DNA from 3 places in the Bradyrhizobium sp. 25ACV genome. Region 1 is predicted to be linked to each of the others. Evidence: predicted binding sites of a transcription regulator. Region 1 holds the regulator's gene; each other region holds the start of a gene.
What was found. Region 1 encodes LexA, which represses DNA repair genes until DNA is damaged. Its sites were predicted from a motif close to TGTTCNNNNTGTGTTCNG; they were not measured.
Positions count from the first base shown of each region.

Region 2: RAD04_RS15905 (nucleoid-associated protein) is a predicted target of LexA. The motif match lies at 1,986-2,003, and genes of this name have one in related genera.
Region 3: RAD04_RS37280 (DUF3072 domain-containing protein) is a predicted target of LexA. The motif match lies at 1,988-2,005, and genes of this name have one in related genera.

Region 1 covers NZ_JAVAYO010000006.1:54,252-58,527, forward strand. The annotation lists gene RAD04_RS15385 (HAD-IA family hydrolase) at 1-8, shown strand, start outside; gene RAD04_RS15390 (hypothetical protein) at 177-383, shown strand; gene RAD04_RS15395 (molybdopterin molybdotransferase MoeA) at 611-1,822, shown strand; gene lexA (transcriptional repressor LexA) at 1,999-2,700, shown strand; gene RAD04_RS15405 (hypothetical protein) at 3,277-3,711, shown strand; gene RAD04_RS15410 (GAF domain-containing protein) at 3,917-4,276, shown strand, end outside.
Region 2 covers NZ_JAVAYO010000006.1:163,329-167,604, forward strand. The annotation lists gene RAD04_RS15900 (GTP pyrophosphokinase) at 220-846, opposite strand; gene RAD04_RS15905 (nucleoid-associated protein) at 846-1,925, opposite strand; gene RAD04_RS15910 (hypothetical protein) at 2,085-2,819, opposite strand; gene RAD04_RS15915 (hypothetical protein) at 2,816-4,087, opposite strand; gene RAD04_RS15920 (hypothetical protein) at 4,188-4,276, shown strand, end outside.
Region 3 covers NZ_JAVAYO010000027.1:20,756-25,031, forward strand. The annotation lists gene RAD04_RS37260 (Do family serine endopeptidase) at 1-748, shown strand, start outside; gene RAD04_RS37265 (hypothetical protein) at 789-1,013, shown strand; gene RAD04_RS37270 (hypothetical protein) at 1,025-1,387, shown strand; gene RAD04_RS37275 (DUF6496 domain-containing protein) at 1,399-1,677, opposite strand; gene RAD04_RS37280 (DUF3072 domain-containing protein) at 1,757-1,951, opposite strand; gene RAD04_RS37285 (hypothetical protein) at 2,067-2,288, shown strand; gene RAD04_RS37290 (hypothetical protein) at 2,308-2,514, shown strand; gene RAD04_RS37295 (hypothetical protein) at 2,626-2,874, opposite strand; gene RAD04_RS37300 (hypothetical protein) at 2,970-3,227, opposite strand; gene RAD04_RS37305 (hypothetical protein) at 3,369-3,590, shown strand; gene RAD04_RS37310 (HWE histidine kinase domain-containing protein) at 3,688-4,276, opposite strand, start outside.

The DNA of each region.
Region 1 (4,276 bases):
GCATCTGACGATCTCCGCTCAGCGGGAGGCGCAACGTCGGGCAGCCTTCCCGGAACCAATTTTGCCCAAAATGAGGAACCAGAGCGTTTTGTGCATTTTTGTACGGAGTTCCGGGAACGGAATGACCCCTTCCGGACTCTTGAGTCCGTTGGGACTTCTACACCGGACTTATGGACGTGCTGGGCAAAACCTATCTCACCAAGCAAGCCTCTCTCCTGCTTGAATTCGCAAGAACCACCTCGGATTCTGACCTGTCCGCCAAGCTGATCAGCAAGGCCGCCGACCTGAAATCCCAGGCCGATCCGCTGCCCGACAAGGATCAAGGCCCGAAGGCTCCCGACGTCGCGCTGGACGACGGGCCGGACCGGCCGAGCGGGAGTTGAGCGATGTTGGCCGTGGCACTCGTCATTCTCGTCCTCACCATGGCCACCCTCCTGCTGATCGGTCTCGTTCTCTGGATCATGCCACGCCAGGCCTGAGCCTGCCTTCCATCCAGGGCTGAAAGCGGCAGGATAAATCGTGCCCGCTCCGCAATTTTGCCTCTGCTCCCGCGCTCGGTTAGAAGACTGTCGGAACATTTCGTCCGAACGTGCCGAGCAGGAGTTTCGCCGTGGCCTTGATGCCGGTTTCCGACGCCCTTGCTGCGGTGCTGGCGGGTGCAGCGCCGCTGCCTGCAGAGACGGTTTCGCTCGACGAAGCCTACCATCGCGTGCTCGCGCAGGACGTCGCTGCGCGGCGCACCCAACCGCCCCAGGCGATGTCGGCGATGGACGGCTATGCCGTGCGCGCGGCCGATGCGGCGACAATCGATTCAAGGCTGATGATGATCGGTGAGGTCGCAGCGGGCCGTCCGTTCGCGGGAAAGGTCGGCGCCGGCGAAGCCGTGCGGATCTTCACCGGGGGCGTCGTTCCCGACGGCGCCGATGCTGTCGTGATCCAGGAGGACACGATCGCCGAGGGCCAGCACATAACGATCAAGGAAGCCGCGATCGTGGGTCGGCACATCCGCCCCGCCGGCGTCGATTTCCGCGAGGGCGACGTTCTCCTGTGCAAGGGAACCCGTCTGACGGAGCGCGATCTCGCCCTCGCCGCTGGAATGAATCACCCGCTTCTCGCCGTCTGCCGCCGTCCGAAGGTCGCGATCCTCGCCACCGGCGATGAACTGGTGATGCCGGGCTCAACGCCCGGGCACGGCCAGATCGTCTATTCCAACGGCTATGCCCTGCACGCGCTCGCCCGCAGCGAGGGCGCCGAGACCATCGACCTCGGTGTTGCCGCCGATACGCTGGAGGCCACCACCGCCGGCATCCGCCGCGCGCGCGAAAGCGGCGCCGACGTCCTGGTTACGACCGGAGGCGCATCGGTCGGCGACCACGATCTGGTCCAGCAGGCGCTCAAGGAAGAAGGCATCGCGATGGCGTTCTGGAAGATCGCGATGCGGCCCGGCAAGCCGATGATGCACGGACGGTTAGGGACGATGGGCGTCATCGGCCTGCCCGGCAATCCCGTATCGTCCTATGTCTGCGCCTTCCTGTTCATGGTGCCGCTGATTCGCGCGCTGTCGGGCCGTTCGGTGATTCATCACCATCGCGAGCGCGTCGTGCTGGGCCGCGATCTCAGCGCCAACGACCAGCGCGAGGATTATCTGCGCGCGCGCCTGGAAAAGCGCGACGATGGCACGCTCGTCGCCCTTCCCGTCAGCCATCAAGACTCCTCTCTGCTTGCGAATCTTGCTGCAGCACAGGTACTTCTCGTGCGCGCACCGTTTGCGCCAAAGGCCGAGGCCGGCAGCCCCTGCGAGATGCTAAGGCTCCCCGTCTGACCTGCGCGGCCACACGCATTCCGCGAGCTTCGCTCTGTTCACGGTAAATTAAGCAGTTGCGGAACATGTATCGAACATATAGTGTCCGTTCATGATTTGTTTCGAGGATGTAGCGGCTTATCGCTGAATTCATCGTCTCGGAATCGAACGACATCAACCGGGGGACTTTGGTCGAGATGTTAACGCGCAAACAATACGAGCTTCTGCGGTTCATCAGCGAACGCTTGAAGGAAAGCGGCGTGCCGCCGTCCTTCGACGAGATGAAGGATGCGCTCGATCTGCGCTCGAAGTCAGGCATCCACCGCCTGATCACCGCGCTCGAAGAGCGCGGCTTCATCCGCCGCCTGCCCAACCGCGCCCGGGCCATCGAAGTGATCAAGCTGCCGGAGCTCCAGGCTGCCGCCGGCAACCGACGCGGCTTCACGCCAAGCGTCATCGAGGGCAATCTCGGCAAGGTCCGCGCGAGCTCCAGCGCGTCCGCGGACGAGGGCGAGCGGCCCGTTGCGGTGCCGGTGATGGGCCGCATCGCGGCCGGCACTCCGATCGAGGCATTGCAGACCCGCAGCCACACCATCAGCGTGCCGCCCGACATGCTCGGCTCCGGCGAGCATTACGCGCTCGAAGTGCGCGGCGATTCCATGGTCGAGGCCGGCATCCTCGACGGCGACATGGCGTTGATCCAGCGCAACGAGAGCGCCGATACCGGCGACATCGTGGTGGCGCTGATCGACGACGAGGAAGCCACGCTCAAGCGTTTCCGCCGCCGCGGCGCCTCGATCGCGCTGGAGCCCGCCAACGCCGCTTATGAGGTGCGCATCCTGCCGCCGAACCGCGTGAAGATTCAGGGCAAGCTGATCGGGCTTTATCGCAAGTACTGATACCGGAACTACTCATACCGGAAGTACTCAGCGCCTCGCGCGCGCCTTCGATCGGCATCGCCGATCAGAGATTGGAGCGGATGATGGTCCGCTCCGGCTGGATAGTCTTTCTGGTACTGCACAGATTATCTGGCCCCTCCTTGTCCGCGACATCCCCGGCAGGCCGCGCGAAGCAACATCGCTTCGCGGCCTTTCGAGGTCGAGGGGGACAGCCCGAATGCGCCAGATCGTTTGAGCGCAACCGCAGCAACGCTGGGCGCGTCATCATGTCGGCCAGGACACGGCCGTGATCTAGAAAATCCGCAACGACCGCGATGCAGCGCGTACACAGCCGAGCTGGCGATACTCGGGCTGGCTGGTTTCGCCGGTCGTTGACGCGCGCCTGCCAAATGCACGGAAGCCGACTTTGTTCCTATCGAATTCGGAAAAGATGGAAAAGATAATGTGATCGGGGCTCGCGGATCCCAGCCGCAGATTTGCCTACAACCAAGCAGACCGTCACGTGCTTCCACTCTGGTAGGGGCCTGCGCCTCCGAAAGAGGTGCGGGTCGCTATCTCTGCATTGAGGAGCACCCGATGTGTGACTACAGCCTGCATGCCGTCGCGACGCGCCCCGCAGAAGTCGGCGAGACGATCGTCACGACAACATTCCGCGGCACCTCGACGCGCGGCTTCGCCTCCGAAGCCGATCTCTCCGTCGCAGTCTGCCTGCTGCCGGGAACGGAGCTCGCTTTCGCCGACAACGTCCGTTACGACAACCGCTGGATCTGGACGCGCACCGTCAACTCCCGCGTCGGCAAGTTCGGCAAGATCGATCCGCACATTCCCGATCGCCATCATGATGCGATCGAATTCCCGGACGGCAAATCCGTGCTGGTGACGCAGCTCGTCGAAGGCCAGCGCGCAACCGTGCTGCAACTGCCCGTGACCCAGCCGATCGGCGAGCGCGAGCACAAGCCGCAGATCATCGCCGACAGTCGCCCGACGGTCACGCGACTGCCGATCGGCTGACGCCCTCCGGCCGACGGGTCGAGGGCCAGGATTGAAATGCCGTCGCCGGCCGAGGCCGGCGAGCCCGGTGGGTTTTTGTTTCACGAAATTCGAGCGGCGAACCTCGTCGCCGCACGAAGTTTGGGCCGTCCTGCCTGAATTTTGAACCTCCGCTCCGCAGCCAAATGACCGATGCTGTCGTGGTTTGAGGCGGCGGACACGCTCGATGAAAACCTTCATTCGCGTCGTTGAACTCTGGGTGCCTGACCGGACGCGCATGCGGCTGGAATTCGGCGGCGGCCTCTACGATGAAGGGCTGTCCGCGTTCAAGGCCTTCAGCGAAGAGCTGAACTTCGGATATGACGAGGGGCTTCCAGGCAAGGCCTGGGCCTGCGGCCATCCAATCATCCTCACGAAATTCGCCAACTCCTATTTCAAGCGGACCGATCAGGCCGTCGCGGCCGGCCTCACTTGCGGCGTGGCGGTGCCGGTGTTCGCAGGCGAATTCCTGCAAGCCGTGATGGTGCTGTTCTGCGGCGGCGACGAGGCGCATGTCGGCGCGATCGAACTCTGGCACAACGATCCT
Region 2 (4,276 bases), 110 kb from region 1:
GCAACCCTGCGATATCCACCAATGGCCAAACGGCACACGAAGAGCAGCCCGCCATGGAAAGACGGTGACCCAATCACCGTGGCCACGCTGGAATGGTGCCTCGATCGGTTAAGGGACTGAATTGGACCGTGAGAAACCTCCAGTCCAATCCATGAACGGTACTGACGGTCCAGATATCGCGACATCTGCTCGCTATTCGCGAGCGCTGCTTGGATTTCCTCATGAACCCTCGAGAAGTAATCCCCCGTCGCTCGCTTCAATGAGTGCCATACTTTTGGCCGCCGACCTTTTCAATGAAGGGGTGGCTTGCACGTTCGGTTTGTAAATCGTGTCGTGAGTTAACTCACTGTATGCATGCTGAAGAAGGGTTCTAACCTGTATTTCACATGGCGTATCGGCGGGAATTTCGACAGACTCGAAATTGATCAGATTTCTGGATCGAACGATGTAGTGCAACGATTGATAGTCGAATTCATACGGGCGCAGCATTTGCTCTTGAACGTAGTCCCTGGCCTTCTCAGCAATCCAGTCGTTCACACTGAGAATGGCGTCATCTATCTTCTTTACTTCAGAGCCAAGCAGGACGACGTAGCGAATGCCGACTTTGTCTTCAATCTCGTCGTACGGGCTTTGATATTCTTTGCCGCGGTGAAACGCCTTTTGAAGTAGCGAGTCTTCCGCTTTCAGACGCGCTTTTACAGGGATCCTCAGGAAGACTTCGAGTCCTACCGGCGACGCAAACACCGAAATTGCTTCGGACAGCTTTTCGACGACAAATTTCCCCCAGGCCGAGTAGGCCGGGCTTTCACGCCGCCACCTTTCCAAAAACTCTTGCTCTCGGTTCATTACCGCTCATCTGTCAAAGATTGTCGGATCGTTATTCTCGTCCAACGATCCGAGCCCTCTCCGCCAAATTCCTTTGCTGTCCCTTCTCTGATTTCGACCGTCTTGTCATTCAGCGCGACTGCAGACACGGACAATTCAATGTCTGATCCGAAACGGAAGCGGCGGCGGCGCAGTCGATTTCCCATGGCGCTTGTATCTCTAACAACCGCCCGCATTGGAAACTTCTTTGCAGACAGGAAGTTCGAGAAAGAGTCTCGGTGCTCCACCGGCAGATACTTCTCCGCAAATTCGTTGGATGAAAACGTTTTCCCGTTCTCGGCTTTAACATATGTGTGCAGAGCGTCGACGATGTCGCGTCGCTTTTCTGTCGGCAGGCCGGATTGCTTTACGTAATCGCGGGTCAAATCGAAGAATCGAGCAGTCTCATAAGCCCCGTCTTGCGGAAGCTCACAGCCGAGAAACCCTTCATAAAAGTATTGCGCCGCCGTTTCTCGGTGTGTTGGCGAAATGTTCGTATCGAACACGTATGCGTGCCAACCTTCCTGCGGAGGCAGGCTTTCGTCCATCCGCACAAAGAGGGCGACCTTATATAGACGCTGAGCAGCTGTTAGGAAGAGATCGTCTAAGAACTCAGTGAGAGTTTTCTCCCGGCTTTTGTATCGGCGAAACCCTGTTTGCTTCTCGGCCTTTATCACGCCGACAAACTTGTGATCTGCGCCGCCTACGGTGCCATCAAAAACCAATACGACGCCGCCCGGAATGTTCGAGTGACGCTGTTCATCCGCTAACCGATTGGGAATTCGTCGTGAAAATTCTAGGAACTCTTCATCGGTTGCTTCGAGTAGCTCACATACATTGTGGAAGTGGCTGCCGGCCTCGAACTTGGCGATCTGCATCAGGAGGCTCTTCGCTTCAGCCGACAGAGCTTCCGTGATCCGAAGCTTGAACTGTTCGATTGCCTTCTCGGGCAGCTGCTCAAGCATGTCAGCGCATATTGGATCAACGCGCCGCTTGTCCGCACCTCTCCGAAAAACCTCATGCGCGGAAATTCGGTTTACCTTCAGGTTCTCAAGTAACATCTGCTTCCATCCCCCAGCACCACCGTGCACCAAAAGATGGAATTTTCGTCAAAGCTCAACCGGAACATATCAAGAACGATATCATCTATTCGTCCTATGTCAACGTCTGGCCACGCAAACATTCGATAAACAGCGAGAGCGGGCCTCCAGGCGGCCCCCTCACGCCGCCATCCGCCCCGCCCTCCAAGTCTTCCAGTCCATCGGCTTTGGCCTTATCGGCTTCCCTGTGCGATCCTCCGCCCAGCGGTGGACCACGCGCTGGGCGACGCCATCGCGTGCTACGGTCGTAAGTACCGCATGGCCGCCGACAACGTGGCGTCCATCGAAGGGTTTGCGGCGCTGAATCTCCATGCAGTGCAGCAGATAAGATTCAGGATCTACCTTCTCCAGGTCGGCAAGCAAGTCATAGCCCGCCGCCTGAAATTCCTCACGCGATGGCGGCGGCATCGAAATGATCGGCAATTCCGTCAAACTCGCCGCAACGTGCTTTTCCTCAAACTCAGCGCTCTGTCTGACCAACAAAGCTTTTGGTGTGCCGGCTGTCTCTAGTTCAATGGAATAGATCGCTGGCCGATCTTCTTTTTCATGCCAACCAGCCAGCACAACGCAAGATGCCGCGTCTCCATTGCGATATTCGCGCGCGTAGCGCTGGAAATGATGGTTGATCTGGAATTCCGCGGTTTCAATCAAATTATCAAATGACTTGTAGGCGAGACGACCCCATAGCCATTCGCCGAACTGCGCCGGACCAGTCGCAGCCACTACAGCGTTCAACCGATACAGACGATGGGCCTTATTTAAGTTCACATCGTCTGGAACCCCTTCGAAGTACGAAACGCCGTCCGCCAGTAGGAATGCTGCGTCACCTCGAACGAAACCATTTATTGCGCTCATGGCCGAACCTCCAGGCCAGCACGTAATTCTGCTTGCGCCGCAGCGCCCTTGCCAGCGGCCACAGTGTCCGCAATCGCCCTGGCCGTGTGCTTTATGATGGATTCTGTCGCGCGATCGTATGCGCTTGCGGCACTATCGCCGCCGCGCTGCGGAAGCTTCGCGGCGTTTGGATCTGCGTTGTTAGCGGAAGATGGCCGCGACGCCGGCAGTGGAACTCCGCCGGGAAATTCGACCTTGGACTGCTGCTCAGCCGCAGCCTGCAGCATGTCGCGAGCGAGCTGTGCCTTGGCGCGAATAAGCTCTAGGCCGGCGACAATCTCAAGATTCTCAGGCTTCCCTGAGGCATTCAGATGCTCGATTGCGCGGGTGATCTGGTCGACATCTTGCGGCAAGCCCCGCACGGCCTTTTGCATGATATCCGCAGCATCAGCCCATCGGTTGAAGGTTTCCTGTCCGCTTCCAGGCGTGATGTTCTGCGAGGCAACCGCTGTCTTTACGAGATCGTTGGCCTTACCAATAAGGTCATCCAGCCAACCGCCAATATCAGCGGCAGTCGACTTGAACTGGGCAGCGAGTTGAGCAGAGGACTGTTTCCAGGCACGATCGAATGCGGCGGCCTTAGCGACCGTGGCGCCATCTATCACGGCGCCGGCCGCTTCGGCTCCCTGCGCGATATCCTCAAACGACTTGCTTCCGTTGCGAATTGCCTCAACCCAACTCTCGGAAAGACCGAGCATCTGCGCTGCTTTGGTCTTCTCTGGAATCGACTGAAACTTATTAATCAGATCGATGCCGATAGGCAGAAGCTGGTTCAGGCTGATAATCTGCCCATTACGGTCCTTGTACTTGATGTTGTTAGCATCAAGCAGCTTCGTCAGTGAGTTTTCATTTTCCTTGGCGTCGGCCAGCAGTGAGGCGACCTTGCGCAGATCGGTAACAGACTCCTGCGAAGAAACACCGCCCTGCCCTGTAGCAAATTGGATCTGCTGGAATCGCTCTGCAGTAAGACCGGTGAATTCAGCGTTCTTCTGCAGGTCAGCAAGTTCGCTATTGACCTTGGTAAGCGCAGCAAGGAGCCCGCCAACCAAGCCGGTAACACCGGCAGCGGCAACGCCAAGCGTCGCGAACCCGCCCGCCGTTGGGTTGAGGTTAGCAAACGAACGCTCGATGCGGTCCATCGCAGCATCCGCCATGTCGCCAGCTTGATTCAGATCGCTTTGGAATTGGTCCAGCTTCGCGCCGAGTTGAACTACCAAGTCGTTTGCCATTGATTTCCTATTGGTGATTGCGCGCTACGTAACGTCGTGCGGGTTTTCGTATCGCGCCTGGTGTGTTAGACCGCGCTCCTCACCACTGAAGGAGCGCGTTTTGGCTAAGAAGACCAAGAAGACTGTTCGCCGTGAGTGGACCAAGGAAGACATCAAAGAATTGAAGGCACACTCGAAGGCGCGGACGCC
Region 3 (4,276 bases), on a different contig from region 1:
CGGCGTGAACACTGCGATCTTCTCGCCCTCCGGCGGTTCGGTCGGCATCGGCTTCGACATTCCGGCCTCGACCGCAAAGCTCGTCGTCGCGCAGCTGAAGGACAAGGGCGCCGTGACCCGTGGCTGGCTCGGCGTGCAAGTGCAGCCGGTCACCGCCGAGATTGCCGAAAGCCTCGGGCTGAAGGAGGCGCGCGGTGCGATCGTCGACAATCCGCAGGATGGCAGCCCGGCGGCGAAGGCCGGCATCGAGGCGGGTGACGTCATCACCGCCGTCAACGGCACCGCGATCAAGGATTCCCGCGACCTCGCCCGCACGATCGCGACCCTTGCGCCGGGCACGTCCGTGAAGCTCGACGTCTTCCACAAGGGCGACAGCAAAACGGTGACGCTCGCGCTCGGCGAACTGCCGAACCAGCGGCAGGCCCAGGGAGACCTCAAGACGGGTGAGGCCAAGACGCAGTCGAACGCCGACACGCCGCGCCTCGGTCTTGCTTTGGCTCCGGCCGGTGACGTCCAGGGCGCTGGCCAGAAGGGCGTTGTCGTCACCGAAGTCGATCCGCAAGGGCCGGCGGCGCAGCGCGGCATCCAGACCGGCGACGTCATCCTCAATGTCGGCGGCAAGGCCGTCGCCAATGTCGGCGATGTCCGTTCCGAGCTGGCGCAGGCCAAATCGTCCGGCAAGCGCAGCGTGCTGTTGCAGGTCAGAAGCGCGCAGGCGACCCGCTTCGTCGCGGTGCCACTCGCCTGAGGCGAACGTCGATCGGCATGGATCAAGAAAGGCGGCCCTCGTGGCCGCCTTTTTCGTTCGCCTTCAGGACTCCCGGGAGGCGATCGATAACATTCTCGTTAACGGCAGCGACGATGACGCGGTTCGTCCGAAAAAGCCGTGTTCGCTCATCAAAGTTCCGACTCGTGCAGGTCGCCGGCGGCAACGATGCCGCCGGGACCAGTTGCAAGCGTGGAACTTCGAACTTGCCGCCGGCTTCTGGAACTGGCCGCTGGTTCGCATTTGATCGGTGCCGACATGGATCGATTGAAGCTCTCGCTGAGGAGGGCGCTACTCGTGGCGCCAATCGTGCTCTGGGGCGGAAACGCCCTCGGGCGGGACGACGGCCGCTACGCGGACTCACCCCTGAAGCCATGGTTCGACAGCCTGCGCAGCCACCTTGGTCCGTGCTGCTCGGATGCGGATGGTTTTGCCGTCGCCGATCCCGACTGGGAGTCGCATAACGGGCATTATCGCGTGCGTCTCGACGGCGAGTGGATCGAGGTGCCGGACGAAGCCGTCATCACCGAGCCGAACCGGGCCGGCCGCACCATGGTGTGGCCGGTGAAGACCGCGTTCGGCGTTTCGATCCGCTGCTTCATGCCGGGCAGCATGATCTGACACGGGCCAAGTCAGCGCTTGCTGGATTTGCGCTTCGACGATTTCTTGGTTGTCCTCTTCTTGGTCGTCCTCTTCTTGGACGTCTTCTTGGCAGCCTTCTTCGGGACCTTCTTGCCCTTCTTGCGCGCCTTCGAGAGTCCGATCGCGATCGCCTGCTTGCGACTCTTCACGCGTCCGCCACGGCCTTTGCGACCGCTCTTTGCCGTGCCCTTCTTGTAGCGGCGCATCTCGCTTTCGACATCGCTGCCGGAGCTGCGTGAGTAGCGGCGCTTCTTTGCCTTGCGTGCCATGCATGTTCTCCCTTGGCCGGGGAGAACCATTCGACACGGGCATGGTTCCGAAGGACGCGGACAGCGTTCCAGGCGCAGCCTAGAAGGAATTCGCCAGCTCGATCTCCGCTTCCAGCACCTGAATGCGCCGTGCGGCCTCGGTGAAGGACAGATCGCGCGCATATTGTGCTGGCTGATACGCTTCTTCACTCAGCCGTTTCAGCCTCAGCCCCTGCGTCCGCGTCATCTGCTCGGCGAGGAAAACCCTGGCGTCGTATTTGCCTTGAACCTGCATGTCGCTTCTCCGTCCTGAAATCGTGACTTGACTATATGTTCTTATTTTGTTCTAACAAGCCATGGACAATAGAATTAATGAAATTCGACGTAAAATCAGCGCCTTGAGGGTTGAGATGGCCGGCGTCGAGGCCTCCGTGCGCGATCTCATCAACGGCGACCGCGATTGCGTCCAGCAGGCCCTGGCGCAGATGGATCTGCGCCGGAAGGTCAATTTGCTGATCGGCGAATGGAAGGCTGCCGGCGGCGGCGATGTCCTGCCTGACGTTCGCGACCGGGTGCGCCTTCGTCTCGTGAAGACAGCCGGCAATCCCGAGCGCGCGAGCACGCGGCGCTGAAACCTTTTGGGGGGGCGTCGTGGAGGAAGACCCCGACACTTACCGGATCTTGAGGTTGCGCGCCGAGATTCTCGAATTGGGCTCTGCCATCCGGCAATTGCAGCGTGCGGGGCTCGACGATGCTGCGGCCCAACTTCTGATCGGACGCAAGCGGGCGCAGCTCGAGCAACTCGTGAAGAGGAATTCTGCGAGCCGCGCGCTCAACTCTGAGACGCGTCGCCCGTAACGAGCTGACGCGGGCGCTCGACGATGTGGCGCTCGATTGCCGACCCGCATCAAGAAACAAGAAAAAAGCCCCGCGTTGCCGCGGGGCTTTTGATGTCATGTCGGCCTGAGCTCACTTGGTATTGCTCATGCCCTTGCTGCTCTTGTTCGTCATGGTGCCGCCCTGGTCCGAGCCGGGACCGGAGCCGCCCTGGCCGGAAGGATCCGCGCCCTTCGAGGCCTTGGTGTTGGCGCCCGTGGTCTGCGAGGACGACATTGATGATCCGTGTTTGGCCTTGTGCGACTTGGCCTGTGCGGCGAGCGGCGCGGCGGCGAGGCCGGTGGCCAGCATTGCGGTGAGAACGAGCTTTGCCGTTGTCATGCGGGGAACTCCCTGAGTTAAATTGACGCAGGCAGCCAACCGCTATTTGCCGAAGGAGTTCCCGACAATCGCATCTGCCGCGCCGCACGCACGCTTCAAGATTGCTTGTCCTCTGCGAGGATGAACACGACGCCGGTGAGTGTCGCGCCGATCGCGAACGTCGTCACCAATGTGAGGGCGAAGACGATTGCGGCCTGGCTTCCGCCGTGATCGAGCAGCCTGGCGACGGCGGGATTGGACAGGATCAGCGCGAGGCTGAAGGCGAGGCCGAGGGCTGCCCCCATCATCGCATGCGTCATCAGCTTGATGAGGCCGGTGGGAGAGATCAAGTCCGACGACTTTTTTGCGCGCATGGGAACTGCATCCCGACTGGCATGCAAACGCGGGCGATATTCACCGGTTCCAAACGCATGAAGGATTTGTCATCACCGGCTTCATCCGACGTTCATGCCGGGCCTGCGAGGATAAGCGTCGGCAAAACGGGAACATTCGATATGGGTAAGGTAGTCTTTCTTTACCGCTCGCTGGCCTATCGCAACGCGGCTGCGGACATGCTGCGCAAGGCCCGCAAACTGCCGCGCGGTGCGGACCGAAGTGCGGCCCGCCGCTACGCGAGGGCGCTACGCGATCTCGCTCAGACGGAAGCCTGGCTCGAAGGACGCCTCGCCGAGGAAGTGCGGCCGCCGCGGCAAACCAGGATGGCGGCGTCGGGCTAAAGCATGATCCGGAAAAGTGCGCAGCGGTTTTCCGAAGAGATCATGCTCAAACGGCAGACCAAAGCGCGATGACGATTCATCCTGATCGCATCGCGCTTTAGCCCGAGGCGCGTTGCAATTCGGCTGAGCTGGGGGCGTCGAATTTTCCGGAGGCGGTCGTCGCCGTCTTGCGTGTCAGCGGCACCTTGAGGCGGCACAACAGTCCTTCGGCTCGCCAATCGAATTGCGCCTGTCCACCGAGCTGGGACTCGACGCTCGCAAGCAGGCTCCGCGTGCCGAAGCCGCGCGATTTCGGCGTCATGACGAGCGGACCGCCGGATTCCTCCCAGCTCAGCGTCAGCAGATGGTCCTCGACCTGCCAGCCGATCGTGAGCCGTCCCGACCTGGTCGAGAGTGCGCCATACTTGGCCGAGTTGGTGAAGAGCTCGTGCAACGCGAGCGCCAGCGTCTGAGCCGTCGCCGGCACCAACTGGACCTCCGGACCCGCCAATACGATCTGTCCGCCGAGCGAATAGGGCGCAAGCTCCTCGTCGATCAGCTTGGAGAGCTCCGCGCCCTGCCAGCTCGACAGCGACAGGATCGTGTGCACGCGCGCCAGCGCATTGATGCGTCCCTCGACGGCGTTGACATAGGCCTTGACCTCGTCGGCGCGGGTGAGGCGGACGATCGACTGCGCCAGCGCCAGC